Regions from separate parts of the Pontibacter saemangeumensis genome, predicted to be linked through region 1. Evidence: riboswitches for the same ligand, from Rfam matches in the RefSeq annotation. Region 1 holds a riboswitch; each other region holds the start of a gene.
The links. A riboswitch is a leader RNA that binds a small molecule or an ion and turns the genes downstream of it on or off. The one in region 1 is predicted to bind S-adenosylmethionine.
Positions count from the first base shown of each region.

Region 2: it holds a riboswitch for S-adenosylmethionine, as region 1 does, so the genes downstream of both, ABD920_RS17170 (nitrite/sulfite reductase) here and metH (methionine synthase) in region 1, are expected to answer to the same signal.
Region 3: it holds a riboswitch for S-adenosylmethionine, as region 1 does, so the genes downstream of both, ABD920_RS17135 (phosphoadenylyl-sulfate reductase) here and metH (methionine synthase) in region 1, are expected to answer to the same signal.
Region 4: it holds a riboswitch for S-adenosylmethionine, as region 1 does, so the genes downstream of both, ABD920_RS03380 (O-acetylhomoserine aminocarboxypropyltransferase/cysteine synthase family protein) here and metH (methionine synthase) in region 1, are expected to answer to the same signal.

Region 1 is NZ_BAABHC010000021.1:3,625-11,013, reverse strand. Features, by position in the region: gene ABD920_RS17825 (hypothetical protein) at 1-114, opposite strand, end outside; gene ABD920_RS17820 (ribonucleoside-diphosphate reductase subunit alpha) at 255-2,636, opposite strand; gene ABD920_RS17815 (ribonucleoside-diphosphate reductase small subunit) at 3,005-3,964, opposite strand; gene rplU (50S ribosomal protein L21) at 4,615-4,923, shown strand; gene rpmA (50S ribosomal protein L27) at 4,994-5,263, shown strand; SAM riboswitch class I at 5,543-5,649, shown strand; gene metH (methionine synthase) at 5,724-7,389, shown strand, end outside.
Region 2 is NZ_BAABHC010000016.1:756,484-763,872, reverse strand. Features, by position in the region: gene ABD920_RS17200 (EboA domain-containing protein) at 34-930, opposite strand; gene ABD920_RS17195 (hypothetical protein) at 1,000-1,179, opposite strand; gene mug (G/U mismatch-specific DNA glycosylase) at 1,197-1,748, shown strand; gene ABD920_RS17185 (hypothetical protein) at 2,158-2,448, shown strand; gene ABD920_RS17180 (TonB-dependent receptor) at 2,623-5,115, opposite strand; SAM riboswitch class I at 5,557-5,660, shown strand; gene ABD920_RS17175 (hypothetical protein) at 5,700-5,852, opposite strand; gene ABD920_RS17170 (nitrite/sulfite reductase) at 6,150-7,389, shown strand, end outside.
Region 3 is NZ_BAABHC010000016.1:743,355-750,743, reverse strand. Features, by position in the region: gene ABD920_RS17145 (sulfate adenylyltransferase subunit 1) at 1-985, opposite strand, end outside; gene cysD (sulfate adenylyltransferase subunit CysD) at 987-1,895, opposite strand; gene ABD920_RS17135 (phosphoadenylyl-sulfate reductase) at 1,973-2,692, opposite strand; SAM riboswitch class I at 3,037-3,139, opposite strand; gene ABD920_RS17130 (hypothetical protein) at 3,283-4,002, opposite strand; gene ABD920_RS17125 (hypothetical protein) at 4,121-4,672, opposite strand; gene ABD920_RS17120 (hypothetical protein) at 4,977-6,221, opposite strand; gene ABD920_RS17115 (hypothetical protein) at 6,319-6,591, opposite strand; gene ABD920_RS17110 (hypothetical protein) at 6,676-6,966, opposite strand; gene ABD920_RS17105 (hypothetical protein) at 7,016-7,351, opposite strand.
Region 4 is NZ_BAABHC010000002.1:447,316-454,704, reverse strand. Features, by position in the region: gene ABD920_RS03390 (STAS domain-containing protein) at 1-310, opposite strand, end outside; gene ABD920_RS03385 (phosphoribosylaminoimidazolesuccinocarboxamide synthase) at 356-1,312, opposite strand; SAM riboswitch class I at 1,777-1,884, shown strand; gene ABD920_RS03380 (O-acetylhomoserine aminocarboxypropyltransferase/cysteine synthase family protein) at 2,140-3,465, shown strand; gene ABD920_RS03375 (homoserine O-acetyltransferase family protein) at 3,480-4,541, shown strand; gene ABD920_RS03370 (S8 family serine peptidase) at 4,998-5,669, shown strand; gene lysA (diaminopimelate decarboxylase) at 5,870-7,015, opposite strand; gene ABD920_RS03360 (aspartate kinase) at 7,008-7,389, opposite strand, start outside.

The DNA of each region.
Region 1 (7,389 bases):
ACAAGTTAAATGGGTGCATAATGCATGAAAGTGATTAAGGAAAACTTGGGCGGGAATTGATAGTTTATCTTTTTTACCAGCTTCTTTTAACGGAGCCTCTATGGTTAGATACATAAAACTGTGACATTGATTTAGTGGCTAAAGTGAAAACAACAGTACTCCATCCGCTGACAAGACATCAGTAGTAACACAGGGTGCACTTGCATCAGGCAAAGAAAGAGGGAGAACTTAAATAGCCCTCCCTCCAATCTATTTTACGATCCGCAAGCCTCGCAAGCGTCCGGGTTATCCAAGCTACAGCTCATGTCGCTGCGGTTCTGGTCCTGCTGGCTATATACCGGCGACAGCGTCTCGGCGGCTTGTTTCTCCACCGTAAACTTGATGGCGTCTACCGCAGACTTGGTGCGCAGGTAGTACATGCCAGTCTTCAGGCCCTGCTTCCAGGCATGGAAGTGCATCGAGGTCAGTTTGCCGAAGTTCACGTTCTGCACGTGCAGGTTCAGCGACTGGCTCTGGCATATATAGGCACCACGGTCGGCGCTCATATCGATTACCGTGCGCTGGCTTATTTCCCACACCGTCTTGTACAGGTCCTTCACGTTCTGCGGGATGTTCGGGATATCCTGCACCGATCCGTTGGCGGCGATGATATCCTGCTTCATCTTGTCGTTCCAGATGCCCAGCGCGATCAGGTCTTTGAGCAGGTGCTTGTTCACCACCATAAACTCACCGGACAGCACGCGGCGCAGGTAGATGTTGGAGGTATAGGGCTCGAACGACTCGTTGTTGCCCAGGATCTGCGCCGTAGAGGCGGTTGGCATTGGCGCCACCAGCAGCGAGTTGCGTACCCCGTGCGTCATTACCTCCTGGCGAAGCTCCTCCCAGTCCCAACGGCCGGATGCTGGCGTTACGCCCCACATATCGAACTGGAACCTGCCTTCTGACAGCGGAGAACCTTTGAATGTCTCATAAGGGCCATTCTTTTTCGCCAGGTCCTTCGAAGCCGTCATGGCCGCAAAGTAGAGTGTCTCGAAGATGTCCTTGTTCAGCCCTTTGGCCTCGTCGCTCTCGAACGGCATGCGCAGGTGAATGAACGTATCGGCCAGCCCCTGCACACCCAACCCGATCGGACGGTGGCGCATGTTGGAGTTACGCGCCTCCGGCACCGGGTAGTAGTTGATGTCGATCACCTTGTTCAGGTTCACGGTGGCGTGATAGGTTACATCGAACAGCTTCTGGTGGTCGAACACCTTGTGGCCGTTCTCCTCCTTCACAAAGCGCGGCAGGGCCAGCGATGCGAGGTTACAAACTGCTATCTCGTCGTCGGACGTGTACTCCATTATCTCGGTGCACAGGTTCGAGCTCTTGATCGTGCCCAGGTTCTGCTGGTTGCTCTTGCGGTTTGCGTGGTCCTTGTACAGCATGTAAGGCGTACCCGTCTCCACCTGCGACTCCAGCACGGCAAACCACAGTTCCTGCGCTTTCACCGTTTTGCGGGCGCGGCCCTCGCGCTCGTACTTCTCGTAGAGGCGCTCGAAATCCTTGCCCCAGCAGTCGGCCAGGCCCGGTGCCTCGTTCGGGCAGAACAGGCTCCAGTTGCCGTTGTCTTCCACGCGCTGCATAAACAGGTCGGGCGTCCAGAGCGCGTAGAACAGGTCGCGGGCGCGGTTTTCCTCCTTGCCGTGGTTCTTCTTCAGGTCCAGGAATTCGAAAATGTCCGCGTGCCACGGCTCCAGGTATATGGCGAAGGCGCCTTTACGCTTGCCGCCGCCCTGGTCCACGTAACGGGCCGTGTCGTTAAACACCTTCAGCATCGGGATGATACCGTTGGATGTGCCGTTGGTGCCCTTTATATAGGAGCCCGTGGCGCGCACGTTGTGGATGCTGAGGCCGATTCCGCCGGCGCTCTGTGAGATCTGCGCGCAGTTTTTCAGCGTGTCATAGATACCCGGGATGCTGTCGTTCTTCATCGTCAGGAGGAAGCACGACGACAGCTGCGGTTTCGGCGTGCCGGCGTTGAACAATGTTGGCGTGGCGTGGGTAAACCACTTCTCAGACATCAGGTTATAGGTTTCAATGGCAGATTCGATGTCTTCCTTGTGGATACCCACGGCGACACGCATCAACATATGCTGCGGGCGCTCCACGATCTTGCCGTCCAGGCGAAGCAGGTAAGAGCGCTCCAGAGTCTTGTATCCGAAGTAATCGTAGTTGTAATCACGGTCGTAGATGATGGTGGAGTCCAGCAGGGCGGCGTGCTTGCGCACGATCTCATACACGTCCTTGGCAATCAGCGACGCGTTCTCCCCCGTTTTCGGGTCCTCGTACGTGTAGAGGCGCTTCATGGTGTTGGAGAACGACTTGCTCGTCACCTTGTGCAGGTTAGAGATGGCAATGCGTGCCGCCAGCACTGCGTAATCGGGGTGCTTGGTGGTGAGGGAGGCCGCCGTTTCGGCAGCCAGGTTATCCAACTCCACCGTGGTCACGCCATCATAGATGCCGTCGATCACTTTTTTGGCCACCTCAATCGGCGACACATAATCCATGTGCAGGCCATAGCACAACTTTTCGATGCGAGCCGTAATCTTATCGAATTTAACGGATTCGCGTCTGCCGTCTCGTTTAACTACTAACATAGGCGTATAAAATTTGCGGGTTCTAAAGGCCCGGGTTTAGTAAATAGGTACAGGATAAAGCGCTGCCGTTGCAGGCGCCGGTTACTATAGGTGCAGTACACAATCAGCCCATACGCTTCTGGCGTTATAAGACGTTGTAATACAATTGTTTGTGGGTTTAGCCAAATGCCTCTCCTATATAGCTGCCTTCTATATAGATCAGAGCATCCCGGCCATGCGGCACTGCTGCCGTCTGCTGCTTTGGAGTGGGCCTGCAGCGGCCTTTTGCCTGCTGCGGCCCCCAATGCAATGTAAGCGTGAATCAGGAGGAGGAAAAGAGGCGGGTTTTCCCCTTTGGCCTCCTAAACATACTAAGTTTTTGCTATATACTAAAAGTCTTCGTCCAGCGAGAAAACCTTTTTGTCCTTGTCGCCGCCAACGCCTGCTTTCTGGTACTCGCCCACGCGCTTCTCGAAGAAGTTCGTCTTGCCCTGCAGCGAGATCATCTCCATAAAATCGAATGGGTTGGTGGAGTTATATACCTTTTTGCAGCCCAGTTCGCCCAGCAGGCGGTCGGCCACAAACTCGATGTACTGGCTCATCAGCTTGGCATTCATCCCGATCAGGTCCACTGGCAGAGCGTCTGTCACAAATTCCTGCTCAATGCTCACGGCGTCACGGATAATCTCCTGCACGCGCTCCTCCGGCAGCTTGTTCACCAGCATCTTGTACAGGAGGCAGGCAAAGTCGCAGTGCAGGCCTTCGTCACGGCTGATCAGCTCGTTCGAGAAGGTCAGGCCGGGCATCAGGCCGCGCTTCTTCATCCAGAAGATAGAGCAGAAAGAGCCGGAAAAGAAAATACCCTCCACCGCGGCGAAAGCGATCAGGCGCTCGGCAAACTTCTCACTCTCGATCCACTTCAGCGCCCACGCTCCTTTTTTGCCCACCGCCGGCACCGTCTCCAGCGCGTTGAACAGGTGGTCTTTCTCGCTCTGCTTCTTCACATAGGTATCGATCAGCAACGAGTACGTCTCAGAGTGGATGTTCTCCATCATGATCTGGAAGCCATAGAAGCACCGCGCCTCCGGTATCTGCACCTCATTCATGAAGTTCACGGCCAGGTTCTCGTTCACGATGCCGTCCGAGGCCGCGAAGAAAGCCAGCACGTGGCTGATGAAGTGGCGCTCGCCGTCGTTCAGGTTCTCCCAGTCCTTCAGGTCCTGGCTCAGGTCGATCTCTTCGGCTGTCCAGAAGCTGGCCTCAGCCTTCTTGTACATCTGCCACACCTCATCATTCTGAATCGGAAACAAGACGAAGCGGTTGGGATTCTCTTTCAGTATTGGCTCCATGTCACTCATATATATAGCTTGTAAAAGGTTTGGTAAGAACGTTTGTTCTCAAAACTCCCGGCAGCCGAATATGTTTAGCCGTCGCTTTGCAGGAATGGCTGCTATATCAGGAGTTCAAATATATAGAATTGAACTTGAAAATCGGGGCGAAAGTTGTTCAATTTATGCACACCCTCTCAGAGGGTGGAAAAGGCTATTTTCGGGGGTAATGCACATAGTTATCCACAGCGTGGATAACATATATAAATCATATATAATTGATGTAAAATATTGAAATGTATGCATATAGCGCATGTTCAGGGGGAGATTAGCCCGCTGGGGGCGGGTTTGGGCGGTGGTGGTGTGGGCCAGCTGGGAGCAACAAGGCCATGGAGCAGAAGTGTGTAACGCCGCAGGCGGATTACGCAGACTGTAGTGCAATTTGTGGAAAACCTTCACTTTAACGTTTGGATATAACTTGCTATTTTTTAACGGCATAAAGCGGTTTTTAACAGCTTGTCCAAATGGTGGCGCAGATGTTAACACGGTTATCCACAAAAACGTACACAGCGGGTGTGCAAGGCAGGAACAATTTGTAGCACAAGCCATTGCATATATAAAATAAGCGCCGTACCTTTGCGCACTAATCTTTTAAATATACATTGAAGCTGATGTACGCAATTGTAGAAATCGCAGGTCAACAGACCAAAGTAGAGAACGGCAAGTTCATCTACGCTAACAAGCTTTCCGGCAATGATGGTGACGCCGTTGAGTTCGCCAATGTTCTTCTTACTGATGATAACGGAACCGTTACGTTAGGTGCTCCTTTCGTGAGCGGTGTTAAAGTGGTTGGTAAAATCCTTGGCAACGTGAAAGGCGACAAAGTGATCGTTTTCAAAAAGAAGAGAAGAAAAGGCTATAGAAAGAAGAATGGCCACCGCCAGCACTTCACGAAAGTCCTGATCGAGAGCATTGGATAAGCAGTAAGAAGAAATTAATCGTGAAATCTTTCCGGGCCCGGTTCGCTGACCCGGATTAAAGTTAAAAAACATGGCACACAAAAAAGGAGCAGGTAGTTCTAATAACGGCCGCGAGTCGCATTCCAAAAGACTCGGTGTTAAAATTTACGGTGGCCAGGATATCATCGCTGGTAACATCATAGTAAGACAGAGAGGCACTGCCCATCACCCAAGCGTGAACGTGGGCATCGGCAAAGACCACACCCTGTTCGCGCTGACGGACGGCGTGGTGCAGTTCAAAAAAGGTAAGAAAAACCGTTCTTACGTTTCTGTAGTTCCTAAAGTAGAGGCGGAAGCGTAGGTATAACAGCCAACTGCCCCGGCAGTAGCGTTACTGAGAAAGGGTTGCCAGCTGGCAACCCTTTCTTTTTTGCCATTAACCGACCGCCGTTTCCGGCGGCTTGCCTGTGTGGCGCTTCGTCGCGCATTTCCCGGCCCTCCCTCCCCTGAAATAGGAGCAAGCGGCCTAAAGCACCATTAGTACCCGGAATCCGCAAGCCGTGGAACAGGTGAAAGGAAGCATATCATAATTTAATGCAATAAAATTTCATATACTGCCCACATATCCCTAACTTGCAGCTTCTTATCAAGAAAGACCGAGGGACAGGGCCCTACGACGTCTTAGCAACCATGTAAACGCTTGGTGCTAATTCCCTTCCGGACACAATGCCCCGGAAAAGATAAGAATGTACTCCTCCCCAGGTGTCCTTCTTGATAAGCCGAACGCAGCAGACTTAAGAGAAGAAAAGGAGACACCGACCATGACAAAACATCCCATTCATAAATTGCTGAAGGAGCGTGTGCTCGTGCTGGACGGCGCGATGGGCACCATGATTCAGCGTTACCAGCTTTCAGAAGCCGATTTCCGCGGCGAGCGCTTTGCCAGCCACCCCAGCGACCTGAAAGGCAACAACGACCTGCTCTCCCTTACCCGCCCCGATATTATCAAGGCCATTCACAAAGAGTACCTGGAGGCCGGGGCCGACATCGTGGAGACGAACACCTTCAGCGGTACCCGTATCGCCATGGCCGATTACCACATGGAGGACCTGGTGTATGAGCTGAACTACGAATCATCCAGGCTGGCGCGCGAGGCGGCAGACGAAGTAACAGCCCAAAACCTGGGTAAGCCGCGCTTTGTGGCCGGCGCCATTGGCCCGACCAACCGCACCGCTTCGCTTTCCCCGGATGTGAACAACCCCGGCTACCGCGCCATCTCCTTCGACCAGTTGGTGGAAGCCTACTATGAGCAGGTGCGAGGCCTCGTGGACGGCGGCTGCGATGTGCTGCTGATAGAAACCGTATTCGACACGCTGAATTGCAAAGCGGCCCTTTATGCTGCCCAGCAATTTGTGCAGGACGGCGGCAAAGAACTGCCCATCATGGTGTCGGGCACGATTACCGATGCCAGCGGGCGGACACTTTCTGGCCAGACAGTAGAAGCGTTCTGGAATTCCATCTCCCACGCCCCGATCATCAGCATCGGGTTTAACTGTGCCCTGGGCGCGCGCCAACTGAAAACCCATATCCAGGAGCTGTCCCGCATCGCGGACGTGCATATCAGTGCTTACCCGAATGCCGGTTTGCCGAACGCCTTTGGCGGCTATGATGAGTCGGCGGATGAGATGGGCGCTATTGTGGAGGAGTACCTGCAGGAGGGCCTTGTTAATATTCTGGGTGGCTGTTGCGGCACCACCCCCGACCACATTCGCCGCATTGCGGAGCTTTCTGCCAGACATAAACCGCGCGTTGTTCCGGAACTGCCCGCCTATTCGCGCTTCAGCGGCCTGGAGCCCCTCACCATCACCCCGGAGACTTTGTTCGTGAATGTGGGGGAGCGCACCAATGTGACCGGATCGAAGAAATTTGCCCGCCTGATTGTGGAAGGCAAGTTTGAAGACGCCCTGTCGGTGGCGCAGCAGCAGGTAGAGGGCGGCGCCCAGATCATTGACGTGAACATGGACGAAGGGATGCTGGACTCCGAGGAGGCGATGACTAATTTCCTGCACCTGATTGCCTCTGAACCGGATATTTCCAAGCTGCCGATCATGATCGACTCCTCGAAATGGACGGTGCTGGAAGCGGGCCTTAAATGCGTGCAGGGCAAGTCTATCGTCAACTCCATCAGCCTGAAAGAAGGGGAGGAGAACTTTAAGGCGCAGGCCCGGAAAGTGCGCCAGTATGGTGCCGCCGCCGTGGTGATGGCCTTTGATGAGGAAGGCCAGGCCGACACCCTCGAACGCAGAGTCGAGATCTGCGGACGCGCCTACCGCATCATGACGGAGGAACTGGGCTTCCCGCCGCAGGACATCATCTTCGACCCGAATATATTAGCCATCGCCACCGGTATAGAGGAGCATAACAACTATGCGGTGGAGTACCTGGAGGCGGTGAAGTGGATCAAAGCCAACCTGCCGCACGCGCTGG
Region 2 (7,389 bases), on a different contig from region 1:
TTTCGGATGTGAGATATGAGTTTCTTTTTTGGATCAGGCTTGTGTCTCTGTGGCGCGGCCAATTTGCTGCCAGTTCAGCTCGCCGCTTTCCACCTTGCGCTTCAGGTCGGGGTGGGCGTTCAGCAGCTCCCTGGCAGGGCCGAAAGCGCTCTGAGAACAGGCAAGCGCCGCTGCCCCGCGTTCCACCTCGCTCGGTTGTGAAAAGACTTTCTCGAGGTCGTGGAGGATGGCTTCATCTATAAAAGGGCCTACCGGCCGCCATAATTCCGGCGACACCGGACGGCCGGCCGCCCAGCGCTCATGGGCATAATCGGCGAGCATGCGGGTAAGCTTGGGGTTGCTGCGCTCTTCGATGCCATATATACGGTAAAGCGGCTTTCCCACGAACAGCGTCTTCAGCACCAGCTGGTTCCAGGCATCCTCCTCCATGTAGGCGGCAGGGAAAGGGTTCTCCAGCGCCACGGCCTCATACACATCGCCCATGTTGGTGCGCAGGCCCTCGGCTGCTCTTTTGCTGAACCGCTCGGGGTGAGGCAGCAGGGGCAGGCTCCCATACAAAGCAACCAGTTCCCCCATGTCAGCGGTTTCGAAAAGTGTCTCCACCTGCTTCACAAACGCGTCGGCGTCCTGCGCCGGCAGCGAGAGGAGCAGCAGCGTGCGGGCGGCCTGGTCAGCGGTCCAGCGGCTGGGGTTGAAACCAGCCCGGAGCTTTTCTGCCTGGGCCATCTCTGCCTCCGTGAGGTGCAGTTTCTCCTTGCCCACAAAACGGGGGGCGGCGCTGAAAGCGAGGTACAGGTCTTTTTGCTTCGCGGAGCCGGAGCCTACCAGTTCTGTTTTTTGCGTAAGCCACGCGCTGCCCTGCGGCGTGGTGCTGCGCTCAAAGATGCTTTTCAGAAATGCTTTGGTTGCGGGGATGTCTGCCTGGTACATGGTATGATCTGGTTTAAAGATAAACAACAAGCGTAAGCATAGGTGCTGCTGGCAGCGCCTGGCAAAGCCTCACGCCAACGCCTTCAGGTAAAACAGCTGCACCGCGTCGGGAAGGCCGGTATAAATGCTGCTCTTATTCCTGAAGAGCAGGTGAAAATCGTAAAAACGGACAAGGGGGGCGTCGCACAGCAGGCCCGGCAGGAGGTGCGGCCCCCAGCAAAGCTTACCTGTGGTGCAACATGCACCCACAGGTAAAGGTAAAAAGAATGATGCATATATATAAACCTACGAAAGAGGAAATATTAGCCGCTGCCGGAAATACGCTGCCGGACGTCATTGCCCCGCACCTGAAAGTGCTTTTTTGCGGCATCAACCCCGGCCTTTACAGTGCCGCCACCGGCTACCACTTTGCCCGCCCCGGCAACCGCTTCTGGCCCACGCTGTATACTGCGGGCTTCATCCCGCGCCTGTTGCACCCGCACGAGCAGCAGGAACTGCTGATCTACGGGTGCGGCATCACCAACTTCGTGCAGCGGGCCACCACGGCAGCGGCAGAGCTGCGTACCGCAGAACTGCTGGAGGGAGGGGAACTGCTGCGGGAGAAAGTGCTGCGCTACCAGCCGCAGGCAGTGGCGGTGCTGGGGGTAACGGCCTACAGAGCGGCTTTTCAGTTACCCAAGGCAACAGTGGGGCTGCAGCCTGAAACCATCGGCGCCAGCCAACTGTGGGTGCTCCCGAATCCCAGCGGCCTGAATGCCCACTACCCGCCGGCTGCGCTGGCCAGGGTATATGAGGCGTTCAGGCTTTCCCTGACGTGAACCGCCACTTGTTCCCCCTGTACTTCTGCTGTTTCTGTGTTTCTTGAACTGGGCGGCAGCTGACTTTTTGCACAGGTTTGCACTAGCTTGCCTTGGGGTTTATTGCACCCGTTCGTGCCTGGAATGTCTTTTCGTTTAGACATAAAACCTGCTGCGATAGAACAGCCTTAAACGGCTGCAGTAAAACTGGTATAGCGAAAAGACGTGAATTGCTTAGGCCGGCAAAGTTATAATTTATATAAAATACTATAATATTTTTTAGCTGTAGCTACATATAAATTACATTTACCCTTAAAATAATACCCTACACTTTAAAATTCAAACTTATTGCAGTAATACTTTATCCTGTTGAACTATAACTGTTTAAAACCTGTATGCTTTATATAACCAATAGAACTATAAAACTGCTATGAAGGAATTAGAAAGAATCGAAAAAGGACTGAACAAAAGTAAAACTTTACTCTACAAAATAGATCAGCAGGGGCTGGCCTGTTCTTTTGTGAATGGTGGACTTGTAATCGATTCTTTCGTGATTAAAGATGATGTACTGGCCGACGCGCTTTCCAGAAAAGGGCTGAACGGTGTAGTGGAGGGATCGAACTTCGAGCTGTTAAAAAGTAATTACTCCTGGTTCTCTGTGCACGTGAAAACCAAGAAGCTGTGCAAGGAACTGGAGAAGCGAACGGAAGCACTCGCATAAAAATAACGACAGATGCCCTGTCCCTGCTCTCCTGCAACATGGAGGGGGCATTCAGACACTGAAACGCAAAGGCCTCTCCCGGATAGGGAGAGGCCTTTGCGTTTCAGTGTCTTGAGGTTGATTTGTTCCCCAATGCATGGCGGACGGTTCTGAGTTCATCCCACCTTTAGAAGCTTAACCTACGCCGTTGCCATCACCCTGCTTGGTGTCGTCGTTGCGGATGCTCTTCTTGCGCTTCGGCGGCTTCTGCTGGTCCATCTTGCCGAAGCGGTAGTCGAAGGTGATGCGGGCGCCGCGGTTAAAGTTGTTGATGCGGATATGCTGCTCGTACGCCGTCGGGTTGGTGGGTGTGGCCGCGGCCCAGACGTCGTTTTTCATGCGCATGCTTTCCCGGAACGGGTTGTCCAGGCCGATGCTGATTCCCCCTTTCTTCTCGAACAGCTCCTTTTTGATGGCTAGGCCATGGTAAGAGAAGGAGGCAAACTCACCCAATAGCTGGATGCGCCGGGAGTTAAAGCCGCCGTTGAACTGGGCGCTGATGCCTTTCCCGAAATCGTAGGAAGAGTTCAGGTTGATGTTGTACATCCAGCCGCTGTTGCTGGCGTAGGCGCTGTTCAGGTCCACAAAGTACATGTTGGCGCTGCCGCTGACCGTCCAGGCGTTCACAGGCTTGGTATTGCCGAACAGGCTGAGGCCGTAGGTCTTGTTTTTGGCGATGTTCTGGAAACTCAGCAAGGTGGCCGGCTTGCCTTCCTCGTCCTGGAAAAACGTGGCGAAAGGCTCGATGGCATTGTCCGTCTGCCGCATATATAAAGTGGCGTTCACCGATGTCGTCTTGAAGAAGGTGCTGTAGCCCAGTTCGTACAGGTTCGTCAATTCGGCATCCAGCGTCGGGTTACCCTGCACGTAGGTGTTGGAGGTCTGCTTCTGGCGGTACGGGTTCAGGAAGAACATCGACGGGCGCTGGATGCGCTGCGTGAAGTTGGCTTTGAAGGTGTGTTTTTCCTTCAGGCTGTAGGAGAGGGCCACACTGGGTATGAAGTTGTCGTAATCGGTGGTGTAGTCCTGCTCGTTTCCCTGCAGGTCCGCGTTGATGTCGGTGTACTCGTAGCGGCCGCCGGCTTTCACGTTCAGCACTTTTTTCAGGGTAAAGCCATAGGTCAGATAAGCCGCGTAGACATCCTGCTCATAAAACAGGTCGTTGCCGGGCCTTCCCTGTGCCGGTTCCGGTGTCTCTTTATACGAGGCATCGCTTTCCACGTCGCGCAGGATGTTTTTCACGCCCACTTCCAGCTGTGTCTTGTTCTCAAACGGGTGCGTGTAATCCACCTGGAAGGTCAGCTCCTTGTTGATGTTGTCGTTGGTGTTCCGGATCAGCTGAAACGGCTCTTCGCCCTCCTGGTAGTAATCCTGGTTGATGAAGTTGTCGGCGTTGGTGACGGAGTAGAGCGACAGGATAGCCAGTTCCTGCTGCGGCTTCCCGAAGGTGTGGACGAAGTCCAGGTTATAGTCTGTGCCGATGCGCTGCGTGCGGTTCCTGATCCTGTTCAGGAAGTCATACTCCTGGAAGCCGGTGGCGTACGCTGCCTGCTGGTTTCGCATCCGGAACCTGCCGCCGTTGGTGCGGACACCGCCTGAAAGCATATCCTTGGGCGTAAGGTCGTAATCGAATCCCAGCTGCCCGTTCATGAAGGCGCCGTTGATGTGGGTGTTTCCGCTCTGGAAGCTGTAGGAAGTCTCGTCGAGATCGGTGCTCTCGTTGTCGTAGGAGGTGATGGCGTTGGTCAGGTTCCCGCGGTTGTAGAACATGTTTCCCCCGAAGGTGCCGTTCAGGCCAAACTTGCCCCGCCGCACGCTCAGGCTGGCGTTGCCGTTGCTGCCGCGCGTGCCGCCCGTCAATGCCACAGAGCCGGTGACGCCCTGCATCCCGTCTTTTTTGGTGATGATGTTGATGATGCCGGCCGTGCCCTCGGCATCGTATTTGGCGGAGGGACTGGTGATCACCTCCACCGACTTGATCTGGTCCGCGGGGATCTGCTTCAGGGCATCGGCCACGTTGCCCGCCATGATCGCGGACGGTTTGTTGTTGATGAGCACGCGCACGTTGCCGCTGCCGCGCAGCTGCACGTTCCCGTCGTTGTCCAGCGACAGCGACGGCACTTTCTGCAGCACATCGGTCGCCGTGCCCCCGGCGTTCGTGATGTCTTTTTCGGCGTTATAGACGGTGCGGTCGATTTTCTCTTCCACCAGCGGCTTCTCGCCCGTTACCACAACTTCGCTTAGCTTTTTGGCGTCGGAGGCAAGGCGGACGGTTCCAACATGCACTTCGGCGTTGTCTGAGGCAACGGTCACATTCTCCACGGTCTGCAGTTGGTAGCCAAGGAAGGAGACGTTCAGGTGGTACTGCCCGGCCGCCACTTTCTGTATTGTGAAACTGCCTTTATCATCCACCATGGTGCCGTCCACGGGTTTGCCCGTGCGCACGCTGATGAGGGCCACCGTGGCGAACTCGATGGGTTTTGCGGTTTCGGCATCCACCACCTGGCCGCTGATCCGGGCGTTACCTTTCGGAGAGGCCACTACAGTTTGCTGCTGTGGCTGCGGTGCCTGCGCGAATGCTGCCGTGGTGCTAAGGCCCAGTAATAGAATGAGTAGGTTCTTCTTCATAGTTTAAAGGAAGCTGCAAGTGTTTTCTGTACTTCAGACAGCAAAGTAAAACTGCTTTTTCGGGGTGCTAAAACATAATATACCAAGGCATCCCATTACTATATAGAAAGGCATATATAACCGACCAGCCGTTGGTCGTTGAAAACAGCCGCCTGGTCGGCGCCCGGCTGAATGCGCTGGCGGTATACAGGGTATATAGGCATATAGAATGTGCAGGAGCGGAGCCATGGAACAAAATCCCGCTCCTGTTGTTGATAGGCGTAGTATACTTGCCTTCATATGCCGGGACTGCCAAGGCAGACGACACGGATGTTTTAGGAGCGGGTCTGGAGATTACGCGAGACAGTCGGATAGAAAATAATCTCTGGTTTTTTGTGAATTTGATATACTTGTGAGATTTATTTTATACTTTTGCAAAGAATACTATTGCTGTCAGCAAGAAATTTATAGACGAAGAGGCGAGAGAACAGGCTCCCAGACCCTCTGGCAACCATCCGATAGTGGAAAGGTGCCAAGTCCTGCCCAACGAAGGGGAAATATAAATTAAAGAACCATGAACCAGACATCAGGCATCTCCCGCTCCATTACCTTCTTCCCTTATCATCACCGCGTTGCCGCATCCCTGCCTGCAATGTGCTGTTGTTGCTGTTGTCCCCGCTAAAGAAGGAGCTCGCCTCCCATCCCTTCAGCCAAACCTGCTTAAACTGCTTCCGGATGACAGGGAATTTATCACCCATTTATATATAACCAAGCACAGGCAGCGGCATTCTCTATGTACCGCTCGCCAATGGGCACAGCAACAAGATCATGGCTTTTACCAGCATCCCCCATATATATGACAAGGCGTTCAGGCACTCACCGGTTGCCATACAGGCCTGCCGGAGCCTTTGGCGCTGTTGTGGCGTGTGCGGCTGTTGTTGAGCCTTCATTCCCTATATGGCTTTCCGCCCGCGTGCGGGAAGCAGCTAACATCTACACCTTCAACCATTTGAGCAGAAGCCTTTACCGGCCCATCCATAAAAAAGACCATTTGTATGCAAACCTTTAGATCCGAATTAGAGAATCCGATAGTCGAGAAAGATATCATCGAGCTGGAGAAGAAAATCCGCCTGTACCGGGAGGGAAAACTGCAGGAAGATAAATTCAAGAGCCTGCGACTGGCCCGCGGCGTATATGGGCAGCGCCAGTTGGGTGTGCAGATGGTGCGCATCAAACTGCCTTTTGGCAGGGTATCAACCCAACAGCTGCTGCGCATTGCCGGCATTTCGGATGAGTACTCTACCGGTAACCTGCACCTGACCACGCGCCAGGATATCCAGATTCACTTTGTGAGCCTCGACAGGACCCCGGAACTGTGGGCCAAACTCGAGCAGGACGACATCACGCTGCGGGAGGCTTGCGGCAACACGGTACGTAACGTGACCGCCTCTCCTGAGGCTGGCGTGGATCCGCAGGAGCCGTTTGATGTGTCGCCCTATGCCGACGCCACGTTCCGGTATTTCCTGCGCAACCCGATCTGCCAGGACATGGGCCGCAAGTTCAAGATATCCTTCTCTTCCAGCGACTCCGACACCGCCATGTCCTATATGCACGACCTGGGCTTTATCCCGAAGGTGAAAGAGGAGAACGGAGAGACGGTACGCGGTTTTAAGGTGATGATCGGGGGAGGCTTGGGGGCCCAGCCGGCGCTCGCGCACACGGCGTACGAGTTTCTGCCCGAGGACAAAGTCATTCCGTTGATCGAAGGCGTGCTGCGTATTTTCGACCGCCACGGCGAGCGCAACAACCGCAACAAGGCTAGGTTCAAGTACCTGATCGCGAAGCTGGGGCTGGAGGAGGTGATGCGCCTGGTGAACGAGGAATACAAGGCGCTCAAATCACATGCCTTTGAGATTGACAGGAACGCAATCTTCACGCCCGCTGTACCGGAGGCGCGCGAGATTCCCGATTTTGTGATCGAGGACACAGAGAAGTACAACACCTGGCTGAAGACGAACGTGTTCCAGCAGAAGCAGCAGGGGTATTACGGGGTATATATAAAAGTGCAGATCGGCGACATCAGCAGCGACACAGCCCGGGAACTGGTGCCGCTGGTACGCGATTTCGCCGCCGATGATATTCGCGTGACACAGGGGCAGAACCTGCTGCTGAAGTACGTGCGTGAGGAGGCGCTGCCTTATTTCTTCGCGCGCCTGGATGAACTGGGGCTGGCAGAGCCGGGTTTCAACAGCGTGGCCGACATCACCACCTGCCCCGGCACCGATACCTGTAACC
Region 3 (7,389 bases), on a different contig from region 1:
CCGGCTTCAGGGGCTTCGTGTTCATCCAGCATACCAGCGCTTCAAACTCCTTCGTCACGTCCAGTTCCTCTTCCTGCTTCACGATCACGTCGCCGCGGCTGATGTCGACATCATCCTCCAGTTGCAACACCACCGACTGCGGCGCGAACGCTTCCTCCAGTTCCTTGCCGCCCAGCTCTACAGATTTGATGGTGGAGGTCTGGCCGGAAGGCAGCACCACTACTTTATCGCCTTTGCGGTAGATGCCGCTGATCACTTTGCCGGCGTAGCCCCGGTAATCGTGGTGCTCGTGGGTGTGCGGGCGTATCACATACTGCACCGGGAAACGGGAATCGTCCAGGTTAAAATCCCTTGACACCGGCACCTGCTCCAGGTGCTCCAGCAGGCTCGGGCCACTGTACCACGGCATCGAGTTAGAGCGGTCCACGATGTTGTCGCCTTTCAGGGCGCTCACCGGGATAAACGTGATGTCCTTAGAAGTCAGCTTCTTGGAGAACTTGCGGTAGTCATCTACGATCTGGTTGTATACGTTTTCATCAAACCCCACCAGGTCCATCTTGTTGATGCAGATCACCAGGTGCGGAATGCCCAGCAAAGAAGAAATGATGGAGTGGCGGCGCGTCTGCTCCTGCACGCCGTGGCGCGCGTCTACCAGGATAATGGCCAGGTTGGAGTTAGAGGCACCCGTCACCATGTTGCGGGTGTACTGGATATGGCCCGGTGCATCGGCAATGATAAACTTTCGGCGCGGTGTGTTGAAGTACTTGTAGGCCACGTCGATGGTGATGCCCTGCTCGCGCTCCGCCTTCAGGCCGTCCGTGAGCAGCGAAAGGTCTACCTCGCCGTCCTCGTTCACCCGGCCGGAGCTCTCGATCGCCTCCAGTTGGTCAATGTATATCTGCTTGGTGTCGTACAGCAGGCGGCCGATCAGGGTACTTTTTCCGTCATCTACGCTGCCTGCGGTTATAAATCTTAATATATCCATCTTAAAAGTATCCTCCTTTTTTACGGTCTTCCATGGCGGTTTCCGATAGTTTGTCGTCGATGCGGGTAGCGCCGCGCTCACTTATTTTAGACTCTAGAATTTCAGCGATCACCGTGTCGATGTCAAAGGCGATCGACTCTACGGCGGCTGTACACGTCATGTCGCCCACCGTGCGGAAACGCACCTGGCGCTTCACGACTTCGTCCTCGGGCTCCCGGTATATAAAGTCAGACCAGGCCATCAGCTTGCCGTCGCGGATGAGGCATTCGCGCTCGTGCGTAAAGTAAATGTTGGGCAGGCTGATTTCCTCCCGTTTGATATAATTCCACACGTCCAGCTCCGTCCAGTTGCTGATCGGGAACGCACGCACGTTCTCGCCCATGCTGATGCGGCCGTTGTAGATGTTCCAGAGCTCCGGGCGCTGGCGCTTCGGGTCCCACTGGCCAAACTCGTCGCGCACCGAAAAGATCCGCTCCTTCGCGCGGGCTTTCTCCTCGTCGCGGCGTGCACCGCCGATGCAGCAATCAAAGCCGAACTCCTCGATGGTCTCCAGCAGGGTATAGGTCTGCAGGCCGTTGCGGCTGGCATAGCGGCCCACGGGCTCGGAGAGGTTCTGCTTTTTAATGGTGTCTTCCACGTGGCGCACGATCAGCTTCTCGCCCAGCCTTTCGGCCAGCTCGTCGCGGTACTGGATCGCTTCCGGGAAGTTGTGGCCCGTATCGATGTGCACGAGCGGGAACGGGAACTTACCCGGGCGAAAAGCCTTCTCGGCCAGTCGCACCAGCGTGATGGAGTCTTTGCCACCAGAAAACAGGAGAGCCGGTTTCTGGAACTGGCCCGCTACCTCGCGCATGATATGGATGGCTTCCGCCTCCAGCTGGTCGAGGTAATCTAAATATCTCTTTGTCATATATTAATTGTTCAATTCTGAATCAGAAAGGAGGATATAGCCCAATTTCTAATTTCTAATTTTGAATTTTTAATTCATCAACGTGCGTGCAGCCCGCACTCTTTCTTGGAGTCGCTCTCCCACCACCAGCGGCCCGCCCGGAAGTCCTCGCCCTCAGCGATGGCGCGGGTGCAGGGGGCGCAGCCGATGCTCACGAAGCCCTTGTCGTGCAGCGGGTTGTAGGGGATATGCAACTGGCGCACCGCCTCGCGCACCGCCTCGAACGACCAGTTCAGGAGCGGGTTGTACTTGATCATCTGGAAACCCGGGTCCCACTCCAGCAGTTGCAACTCCTGGCGCGCGTCCGACTGCTCGGCCCGGATGCCCGTGATCCAGAGTTGCACACCCTGCAGCGCGCGCTTCAGCGGCTCCACCTTGCGGATAAAGCAGCACTGCTTGCGGTTCTCGACCGAGGCATAGAAGCTGAGCGTGCCTTTCTCGGTCACCATCTGCTCCACGGCCTCGTGCTGCGGGAAGTAAACCTCAATCTTCTTGCCGTAATGCTCGTTTGTCTTGTGCAGCAGGTTATAGGTCTCGTTGAAGAGGCGGCCGGTGTCCAGCGAGAAAACGCGGATCGGCAGGTTGTTCTCGAATATATAATGGGTGATGAGCTGATCCTCGATGCCGAGGCTGGAGGAGAAAGCAATCTGGCCCGGGAACTGGGCCGCCAGCAAAGTGAGGCTCTCTTCTATGCTTTTGCCCTCCAGCAGGCCTAGCAGCGCCGGCACCTTGGTTTCTAAAGCTGAAATCTGACTCATGTATGGAATGTTAATTTCTTGCGGACTATTTAATATATGATTTGCCTAACGCCCTGGGGCACAACTGCTTTCAAGGTACTTTGTGCTTTTAGGTGCTAAAACACCTGATAGCGGACGCATTGCCTAAAAAATACCTGAAACAGAGTGTGAAAAGGGGAACGCCTGATGTGGCAAAAGTGCTGAGGGCTAAACCGAAGGCAATGGGTTTAGCAGCACTGCATACAGCAGCAACAACAGCAAAGGGCAGAAGTACTGCAAGCCATGGAAGAAGCAGGAACAGTGGCAGCAGGAGTGCTACCGGAAAATGAAGGCGATGTGTTAGCTGTAGTATGCATTATATATTAAATTTATATGCTCCCGCCCGGCGGGATAGGACTTGGCACCTTCCCGATCGGGTGGTTGCCAGAGGGTCTTTGAGCCTATTCTCTCGCCTCTTCTCTATAAATTTTACCGACGTTTAAGTCAATTGGTAATTGGAATACAAATTTAAAGCTTTTTTTGTTCAACTGCCTAATAGGTAGGGCAAAATATATTTGGTGGGGCAGCAGAATCCGTTGCACTGCTGCCCCACAGCCTGGTCCTGGGGGCTGTCAGGCGGCCAGGTTGGTCACAAACTTCACCAGCGAGCGCTTCGCGATGGGTAGCAGCGAATGCTCCAGCGGCACCGGAATGCGCGATACCACGGCGAAAGTGGCCGGGTTTGGCAGCGCACGCCGCTCACGCAGCAGCTGCACCTTCAGGTTTTCGTGTGTCTGGGCCAGCCCGCGGCGCACCGTTTGCAGCAGTTGTGTGTTTATGCCCCGGTATTTTTCGTAGGTGTTTTCGAACACCGTGATACGGTACAGATAGACCTGTGTCTCCTTTCCAGGGTAAGCGTCGAGGAACAGGTAGCCCTCGTCGTGGTACATCGGCGTGATGCCGACCGGGCTGATCTCCAGGTGGCGCTCCACAAACTCATACAGTTCTTGGCCAGAAGCCACCGTCTGGTTGAAAAGCGGCGCGGCAAACCGGATGATCTCCTCGATCTGCTGCATGGTCTCGTCGTCTTCCACGATCTTCTGGTACACCAGCTCCAGCTTCTCGAAATCGGCGCGGCTAATGCGCTGCGGGAAGGTCTCATATACCAGTTGCTTGTGTTCCTTCACCTGCAGCAGGTGGCGGTAGTGCATGATCAGGTCAGATAAAACCGGATAGAGGCGGTGCTGCCCAAACTCTTCTTTGGCGGCTTTGAGGTAAGCCAGCAGCATATACTTTTTGTACTCGAAGTCGATGAGCCCTTCGGTAAGCCAGTTGACAGGTAGGGTTTTCATAAGCCTTCAACTAAAGATTGATCCTGATGGAATATAACGAAAAATCTGCTTCGTTGTGTCTGGCCGGGCAGTGGAAACGCGGATTAATTTTTACCGATGCCTGCGCCGCCGACAGCGGCTAAGATGGCCATTCCCTGGGCAGTTTGGCTTTGTGTGCCTGGATGGGGGCTACTTTCTGGTGAAGTGCCTGGAGGATATAATTGACATCGGCCTCGTATTCGATGTAGAAGTCTTCGTGCAGCTTGCTGAGTTTCTGCAGCACAAACTGCGTGCGCTTAACAAGGTAATCCTGCAGGGTGTCGGCGCGGTAGAGGTGGGCCACGATGAAGGCGAGGTGCTCTTCGAGGTAGCTGCGCAGCAGGAGCAGGGTCAGCTGAATCTCGCCTTCCTTGTCTTTGGTGTATTTTACATGGCGGGTAATTTCGCCGTTGAGCGCGCGCATGTCCATCATCAGGTAACCGGGGGAGTAAGGCTCGTACTTCACCTGTTTCCGGATGGCCGAGGCCACGGCCTCCCGCCTTTCCTGCAGGGTCTCGCCCTGCTCCACCAGCTCAAACTGCAGGCGCTGGCACAGGTCCGGGTCTTTTTTGAGCAGGCGGAACAGCAGCTTGTCCTTCTCGGCAGGAGGCAGGTGGGAGATCGCGGTTTTAAATTCAGGAGTCAGTTGCATAGGGCATCTCAGTTGGCTTAACTGAATCTACGCATTTCCAAAGAAAGCTTTGCGCAGCGGTGAAAGTGGTTTGAATACAGCCGGGGCCAGACGATATAGCCAGTCGCTCGCAGGAGCTGCGCACGCTGTGAGATTTAGACCGTTTCTCTTTAAACAGATTCCTTATATATAGATATAGCAGGGATAGATATGGCAGGCGTCGCGGGAGAAGGGGATGGTACGTCGCTCCTCTGCTTAACCATACAGCATGAACCGATACCTCTATTTTAAGGACATCGCCATATATAAACTTACCACAACTTGATTACTTAAAACCAAAAAGCAACGGGAACATAAACGTGACAATGATTGCCCACAAGCCATATATAGGCAGGAACAACGCAATGGCTTTCCCAACATCAGCGAGGTCTGATTTGCCTTGCAGCGACCTGGCAAGCCGGAACGTCACAAAGAGGAGGTTCGTCATCATCAGCAGGTTGCTTCCGAGCACAGCAAGCCTATTCGGCGTGATGCCCCACTCCATGATCCGGAACAGGATGGCCGACAGCGCAATCCCGTTCACCACGATGGTCACGGCGGATAAGAGGAAAAGCACCCAGGCGGCTGTCCTGTTTTCGGCTGCTTTGGCGCTTTCTGCCACCGAGAAGAAGATGATGGCCATTACCCCGATCAGCAGCAGGTTAAAGATGATCAGGAATTCCCGGTCGTTGTAAGGGTCTTTGCCGGAATAAACAATGGCCCCGAGGTATATGACAAGCGTCAGGAGCACCAGCGGGCTGAAGATTTTGGCAATCACCGGAGACACTTTGCTGACCAGCTGCGGGTTGGTCTGCGTGAGGTACGTGCCCACGATGGGTGCTCCGGCCAATCCAATAATACCAACATACTGAAAATACAGCTCCTCAATTTGAAACCCGATCAGCGAAAAAAGCCCTATTGTGAGCCCCGTCATGATGCCGCCGGCAATCAGGATGAGCGTCGTCATCACGAGCAGGTCACCGTTGTACCGCAAGTAATCGAGCCGCCGGTTGTCGTCGGAGAGGTTGTTGCCGACAAACGCGGCGCCCAACAGCACCCACAGCAGCAGCGGCAGATGGATGCAGGCCAGGATCAGCGTGTCGCTCTTCGTGGAAGGAGGCAGTGCGTTTATATAGAGCAGCGAGGCCAGCATCACGCCCCCGATCACGGCCACACGGGTTGACTGCATCTTGTTTTTCCAGGCAAAGTAGGCCGTCAGGAGCGGCAGAAAGATGAAGCCAATGTTTCTGGGATAAAAGAACTCTTCTTTGATATGAAATAAGGCCGGTATCTTGGCGATCAACCCTGCCGCCAAAGCCGCCATCAGGACGAACACCAGTTCTCTTCCGGTGCCCCAGTTAATCTCATCTGTTTCATAGTTCAGCCTTTCGTTCCAGAAATCGGCGAGTGCGTTGCCCTTTAGCTCCGGGTACAAGGTGCTGAACGCCCGCTTAAAAGGCGCCTTGTTGCTGCGATACAACCGTTCGAGTTGCCCGGGGTCGTTTATATGGGTAAGGATTTCATTTCTCATGGCTGCTATATATGATCTTTAATGAAGAATGACTGCTGGCGTATGGTGTGCGACGAATGATATCCGCTGAAACACGATGGGTGCTTCGTCCTGAGCTTTACAACTTATCGATCATATCCCCAAGGTCGCTCACGCCCAGTGTGAACATGATCAGCACGATGCCCAGGAGGATCTTAACCACCAGCGGTACCGAGAATCTCCATTTCTTCCGGATGTAGGCGTTTGCAGGAGGCAGGTAAACCAGGGAAAGCAGCAGGTAAGCAATCCCCGGAACAGGGTGCACCAGAAACAGATTCAACAGGCCGATTGTGATCACAACCAGGCCAAATATCCACCCGCTGAACTGCCAGGCGTTGAGTTCTCTATTCATTTCAATATTGTTTTCCATGAGCATTTCTACTTTTGATTTTTGCAAGCTTATTTCTTCGCTACCGTTCTATCGTGGCTTCCCTGGCTAACTCCCGGCGAACGGCGTCCCGAAAATGCCGACGGCCAGCTCTGCCCATATCAGGAAAAGCATGACCAGGATAACCGCAAGGAGGCCGATCCGGTAGTCCAGGTTCCTTACCTTCCTAAACACGAGTTCACATATAAGCCCGGTGCCGAGCAGCAGGACACCCATAACTACAAAATCGAACAGGTTCCAGTCCACCTCGTCTGTGAACAGCATTGCTGTTAATGGAATAAGTAGTAGGAATGCTACCGTGAGCACGATGCCGGTTAATCTTTTGTTTTGCGTGATCATAATGTTTTGTTTTAGAGTTGCTGGTTATATATAGTTGATGTTGAAACTGTTAAAAATCGCGCAGCATAAGCTCGATCTTGTCGAACAGTTCGCCCACGCCCAGTGCTGCCCATAGGATAAAGAAGCCCAGGAAGATTTTGAGTACCCTGATGACAGTGCCAGGCACAGTGAGACCCGTCATTTTGTTGAGAAGGGCATGTACCGGGAGAAAGTAGACGAGCGAGAGCAGGACGATGAAAATCCCGAAGCCGGGGTCGTTCCCCCAGAAGGTGTTCACTACCCCGATCGCAAAAGCCACTATTCCAAAGAGCCAGCTGATCATATTCAGCGCCGTAGCCCCTTCGTTTACTGCTGCTTCCTCGTGCATTTCCTTTTCGTTTTCCATGATGATTCAATTTTATGTTTTATATATAATTCTCCAAT
Region 4 (7,389 bases), on a different contig from region 1:
CCGTAGGCAGAATGTTCAACACAGACTCCAGCTTCGAAATCGTGATCAGCTTCATCACATGGTCCTGCAAGCCAGTCAGGATCAGAAGTCCACTGGATGAATTGCACAGGCGGTTAGCGATCAGGATAGAGCTCAGACCTGAAGAGTCAGTATATTTTACGTTGCTCAGGTCAAGAATCAGGTTGGTGATCCCTTCGGCATTCAACTTCACGAATTCCGACTTGAGGTCTGGTGCAATGGAAGTGTCCAGCTTCTTCTCGTCGATCGTGATAATTGTATAATTTTCTTTCTTATCAATCGTGTACTTCATAGATCTACCAGTAAACATTTAGATGCGAATGTACCAAAAAGTACTTTAATATTCTCTATTCTCAGTGTTAAAATTATTGTTCCGAATGTGCTCCTCTATGCGGGTTAGCACGTTTTCGTAGCTGTTTTTCTCGAATCGCTGCCCTGTAAACACCTCATACAGCTCAATGTAACGCTCCGAGATGCCAGCAATGATCGCGTCCGTCATTTCCGGCACCGCCTGACCCTCCTGGCCCTGAAACCCATTCTCAATCAGCCACTGCCGCACGAACTCCTTCGACAACTGCCGTTGTGGCTCACCTCTGCTTTGCCGCTCTTCATACCCTTCCGTATAGAAGTAACGGGATGAGTCGGGGGTATGGATTTCGTCGATCAGGTAGATTTTACCAGCATGCCGGCCAAACTCGTATTTTGTATCAACCAAAATCAGGCCATGTTGTTTGGCAAGCTCGGTGCCACGGGCGAATAGCGCACGCGTATATTGCTCTAAGATAGCATAATCCTGCTCCGATACAAGGCCTTTTGCTAAAATCTCTTCTCGCGTAATGTCTTCGTCGTGCCCTTCGCCGGCTTTGGTGGTAGGCGTGATGATGGGAGTGGGCAGTTTGTCATTCTCACGAAGGCCCTCCGGCAACGGAACACCGCATACGCTTCGCCTGCCCGCCTTGTACTCCCGCCAGGCATGCCCGGCCAGGTAACCCCTGATCACCATTTCAACTTTATAAGGCTCGCACATAAACCCAACCGTCACGTTCGGGTCTGGTGTCGAGAGCACCCAGTTGGGCACAATATCAGAAGTAGCTTTCAGGTTCAGGCTGGCGATCTGGTTCAGCACCTGTCCTTTGTAGGGGATGGCGCGTGGCAGCACCACGTCGAAGGCAGAGATGCGGTCTGTGGCTACAATGGCCAGTTTGTCACCAAAGTAATAAACGTCACGAACCTTGCCTCTGTAAAATCCGGTTTGTCCTGCAAATGAGAAATTGGTTTCTTTGATGGCCTCCATTAAGTCAGTGTCATGATAGACGGGCAAAGTTAACTATATTTTATAGGTCCGGAAATTTTTACCGGCCTTGTTGTATTTCACACTCCAAGAGGGGTATTTCCGGTTAGGATGCCATATTGGATTATACTTTGATATGATGCAGGAAGTTTTATAATATAAAAGCTATAGATGGTATTTTAGACTGATTATTACCTTATGAACTTTCCTTATTGTGCTATGTGATCAGGCGAAATCCTATACCTCATAATAGGTGCTGAATTTGACCATGATCAAGCAAAAGTGTGCATAATCTGCGGACTCAGTAACCAACCGCGCTGTACGGGCAACGATTTATGAAGCGCTGCCGTACGTGGGGAGAAGAAGGCAAACCGAAACGAAAAGGCAGAAAAACGGTGTTTTATTTGGATTTGCTTTTTCCGGGCTTTATAATTGCAACATCAAGTCAATCATCCCTTCGGGAATTTGATTTATAAAGAAGAGTGGAGAGACAGGCTCTGTGAAACTCTAGCAACCTAACTACCGAGGTTAAGGTGCTAATTCCTGATTCCGGAACATCCGGAAGGATATAAATTGATACGAGCATGAAAAAGGGAACCAATCCGACACATCACAAATTACTTATTACGTCAGCCACGCCGCTGCCGCACATATTAGAATTACCCATAACTTTCAGCAGCATGCGCATTGCCCTGTGCAACAGGCGGTGTTGTTGTTGCTAAATCAGGCAAACCTGCCTTTCCAGCAGTTCCTGCTGTTGCCTTACCCTATAGGCGCTTCGGCGCTGCACCAGTTTCAAAACCTAACTCCAACCCATAATTTCTACTAACATGCCAAATCCACTGCACTTCGAAACACTTCAGTTACACGCCGGACAGGAAATAGACCCAACGACGCAGTCCCGTGCGGTACCGATTTATCAGACGACTTCATATGCTTTTAAAAACGCGGAGCACGGCGCAAACCTGTTCGCCTTGAAAGAGTTCGGTAACATCTACACCCGCATCATGAACCCCACCACGGATGTGTTTGAGAAGCGCGTGGCAGCCCTGGAAGGCGGTGTGGCAGCGGTGGCGGTGGCCTCCGGTATGGCGGCGCAGTTCCTGGCGCTAAACAACATCCTGGCAGCCGGCGACAATTTCGTTACCAACAACTACCTGTATGGCGGTACCTACAACCAGTTTAAAGTATCCTTTAAAAGACTGGGAATTGAGGCGCGCTTTGCAGAATCGGATAAGGCCGAAGATTATGAAAAGCTGATTGACGAGAACACCAAGGCGATCTATACGGAGACCATCGGTAACCCACGTTTTAACATCCCCGATTTTGAGGCGCTGGCCGCACTGGCTAAAAAACATGATCTGCCGCTGGTAGTGGACAATACCTTCGGTGCGGGCGGCTACCTGTTCCGCCCGATAGAGTATGGCGCGAACGTGGTGGTAGAGGCCGCCACAAAATGGATTGGTGGCCACGGCACGAGCATTGGCGGCGTGATCGTGGACGGCGGTAACTTTAACTGGGGCAATGGCAAGTTCCCGCAGTTCTCGGAGCCTTCGGAAGGATACCACGGCATGAAATTCTGGGATGTGTTCGGCACGGACGGGCCCTTTGGCAATATCGCCTTTGCCATCCGCACCCGCGTGGAGGGCTTGCGTGATTTCGGGCCTGCGCTGAGCCCTTTCAATTCCTTCCTGCTGCTGCAAGGCCTGGAGACACTGTCGCTGCGCGTGGACAGAACGGTAGCGAACGCATTGGAACTGGCGCAGTGGCTGGAGCAGCACGAGCAGGTGGAATCGGTCAACTACCCGGGGCTTGAGAGCAGCGAATACCACGATCTAGCAAAAAAATACCTGAAGCGCGGGTTTGGCGGGGTGCTGTCCTTTACCATCAAGGGAGAGAAGCAGCAGGCGGAGACGTTTGTGAACAGCCTGGAGCTGGTAAGCCACCTGGCGAATGTTGGCGATGCCAAAACACTGATCATTCACCCAGCCTCCACCACGCACCAGCAGCTTTCGGATGCGGAGCAGTTAAGCGCAGGCGTAGAGCCGACGCAGCTGCGCGTGTCTGCCGGAATTGAGCACATCGACGACATCAAGGCAGATTTTGAACAGGCTTTTGCCAAGGTGCGGGAGGCGCAGCCGGAGCCAGTACGATAAACTTAAATTTAAATATGCCGACACATCACGTTTTTACATATAATAATACCTTCCAGCTGGAGTCGGGCGCTGCGCTGCCCGCCTTCCAGCTGGCTTATACCACTTACGGTACCTTAAATGAGCAGCGCGACAATGTGGTGTGGGTGTGCCACGCCCTTACCGGCAGCTCCGACTTCACTGACTGGTGGTGCGACCTGTTTGGCGAAGGCAAGCTATACGATCCGCGGGAGTGGTTTGTGGTGTGCGCGAATGCGTTGGGCGGCTGCTACGGCTCTACCGGGCCACTAAGCCTTAATCCGCAGACACAGCAGCCGTATTACCACACTTTTCCGCAGGTAACCAACCGGGATGTGGTGGCTGCTTTTGACCTGCTGCGGCAGGACCTTGGCCTTTTGAAAGTGCATACCCTGATCGGCGGCTCGCTGGGCGGGCAGCAGGCCCTGGAATGGGCACTGCTGAAGCCGCGTGTGTTTGAGAGGCTGGTACATGTGGCCTCCAACGCGCGCCACTCTCCCTGGGGAATCGCATTCAACGAGAGCCAGCGCATGGCAATCCGGCAGGATCCTACCTGGGCTACAGACACGGAAAAGGCCGGTAACGATGGGCTGAAAACAGCCAGGGCCATCGCCATGCTTTCTTACCGGCATTACAATACCTATGCCGCCACGCAACAGGAACCCGGCAACAGTATCACGGACAATTACAGGGCTTCCAGTTACCAGGTGCACCAGGGCGAGAAGCTGGCCAAGCGTTTCAATGCGTACACATACTGGCTTTTCTCCAAAGCCATGGACTCTCACCACGTGGGCCGTGAGCGGGGGGGGCTGGAGAAGGCGCTCGCGCAGCTGAAAACCCGTTGCCTATTTGTTGGGGTTGATACGGACCTGTTGTTCCCGGTGGAGGAGCAGCGTTTCCTGCATGAGCATGTAAGCGGCTCGTCCTTTTACCTGATCCGCTCCAACTACGGGCATGACGGTTTTCTGGTGGAGTTTCCTCAATTGAATGAGGCCATTAAACAATTTTATCAGGAAGAAGAGAAGGTAGAGTCACTGGATTATGAGCAGCAAGAGTTGTAAACGCATCTGTTAGCACTTCAATCAGGCAGGTTATATGGCGCCTGGCCCTGTGAACCAGCACAGGATAGCATAATAGCTTGCAACAGTCACAGCAATTTTCAGAAGCGCTTCACTGGGGTTTGCCAGCTTCTGCTTTGTTGAATTGATGTTACAGCCGGTTGTGAATCTGAGATCGAAGTACCATATTGACAGGTAGCTCGCCTACACTCCGATTTATAAGTCTTAGTTCCAGTAGCAGGATATGGATGGGTGCACTGGCTTTTTCACCTACAAAGTTGATGCGTGAATAAAGGAATGTTATAAATCAAATAATTAAAATTATTATAAAAATTAATTGTATTTTTAAAATAGGATAATGGCAATATTATATAGTTATATAAATTGTCATTTTTATAGCTAAAAAGTCTGTTTGACCGTACATATAAGCATCTAGGAGGCGATTTATCTTGTACGGACATGAAAAAAAACATTCTACCCTACCTCACCTGCATCATCTTTCTTTTTGTTTTCTCATCATGCCGGCAGGACGGGCCTGCCCCCATACGTAATGTGAAAGCAGGACCAAAATTATTACGTGCTCAGGCAGGAGGTTCCTTTACAAATTACACCTATATCTCCAACCGTCAGCAACGGAACCTGGGGAACGTATACACCAAGCAGGTGTTAGTCTCTTTTGCGAATGGTTTATCGGCCGCGCAGGAGCAGGCTGTCTTAGCACAGTACGGATTTGTAAAGCATGGAGCCGGGCAGGTCGCAATGAGTACAGGCCTGTTGCATCGGGTGGAGCTAACAGACGGACTGAATTGCAACCAGGTAGAACAGGCTTTACAAGAGCTTGCGGGAGATCCTAACATCAACTATGCTGCACCCTATTTCATGGATGGGGAACGTCTTATTGGAGTCAGTAACCAGGTTCTTGTAACACTGGAAAAAGGAGACAGGGGAGAACTTCAGAAACTGGCGGAACAATATAATGCCGAGGTGCTGAATGCGTCTGTTGACGGAAAGTATATATTAAAAGTTGATAAAAGCTCAGAGGGCAATGCGCTGGCATTGGCGAACTTCCTGCAAGGTAAGAAAGGGATTGCGCTGGCCGAGCCTGATTTTGTACTTTCGCTGAACCGATAGGCAAAGAGGCAGTACAGCAAACCTCTCCACTGTGGCTATCATGTCAATGGTTGCTTCTGATGTTTACTTTTTAGTACTTGTTCTGAAAAATAACATTCATGCTATATGCTGACGATAATGAGGATATAAAGCCTATATAACCAAACGGCCCCGTTTCCTTTCTGGAGGCGGGGCCGTTTGGTTATATAGGCTGGCAGTCCTTACTGGAAGTAAACAGCCTTTGCCTTGTCGCGCAGGTTGTAAGCCGAGGACATAACCTCTCCGTAGGCACCTGCGGTGCGGATGGCAATCAGGTCCCCCCGGTTCGTCTCAGGCAGCAGCACGGCTTTTCCGAAGCAGTCAGAAGACTCACAGATCGGCCCTACTACATCGTAACGCACCTCCGCCTTCGCGCTGCTCAGGTTTTCGATCTTGTGGTACGACTGGTACAGCGCCGGGCGAATCAGTTCTGTCATCCCGGCATCCAGGATAGCGAAGTTTGTGTTCTGCCCGTTTTTAATGTACAGCACTTTCGAAATCAGCGTACCGCACTGCGCCACCAGGGCGCGGCCAAGCTCAAAATGCACTTCCTGCCCCGGTCTTAGCTCCAGGAACTTGTGGAACAGGGCAAAATAAGATTCAAAGTCAGGCACCGGCTGTTGCTCCGGGTGATAGTAATCCACGCCAAGGCCACCGCCCACGTTGATATGCTGCAGCTGTATGTTGTGCGCCAGGAACCACTCCTGAAACTCATTCACGCGCGTGCACAGGTTGCGGAACACCGTCAGGTCCGTTATCTGGGAGCCGATATGGAAGTGTATGCCGATCAGCTCTATATGCCGGAGAGTTTGCAGCTGTGCCAGCACGCGCTCCAGTTCCCACGCATTGATGCCGAACTTGTTCTCCTCCAGCCCCGTGGTGATGTACTTGTGCGTGTTGGCGTTAACGTTCGGGTTAATGCGCAGCGCGATCCGGGCCACTTGCCCTTTCTGCTCCGCCAGGTCGTTCAGCACCTCCAGTTCGTGGCTCGATTCGCAGTTGAAGCAGAAGATGCCCTGGTCCAGCGCGTAGTTAATCTCTTCGTCCGATTTGCCTACACCCGCAAAAACAATTTCCTCTGGAGCGAAGCCATTGGCAATGGCGGCTTTTACTTCGTTTCCGCTCACACAGTCTGCTCCGAAGCCGTGCTCACGCATCTGGTCCAGGAGTGGCGCGTTGCTATTCGCCTTTAGCGCATAATGTACATGGTAATCATATTTGGCAGCTTCGTGCTTTGCAGCCTGCAGCGTCTGGCGCAGCAGGTTCAAATCGTACGCATAAAAAGGGGTAGGGTGCTGTTGTAGCTCCGCTAAGTTCAGGTCAAGCATTCGGTGTTGTTCTCTCAAAAATTCCTTCGTTCAGTTTCGTCAGCGCCTCTACTTTATTGCCGGTGTCTATCAGCACGCTGATGTTGCTCCTGCTTCCGCCGAACGAGATCATGCGGAGCGGGATATCCTTCAGCGCCTGAAATATCCTTAGGCCAGAGCCGCTGTTCTTGGCGATAAAATCACCTACCACGCAAACAATCGTCTGGTCGCGGTCCACTTCCACCTGGCCGAATTTCTCAAGCTCAGCCACGATCTCATCCAGGAACCTGTCGTTGTCGATGGTCAGCGATACCGCTACCTCGGAGGTCGTGATCATGTCGATCGGCGTCTTATAGCGCTCAAACACCTCGAACACGCTGCGGAGGAAACCATAG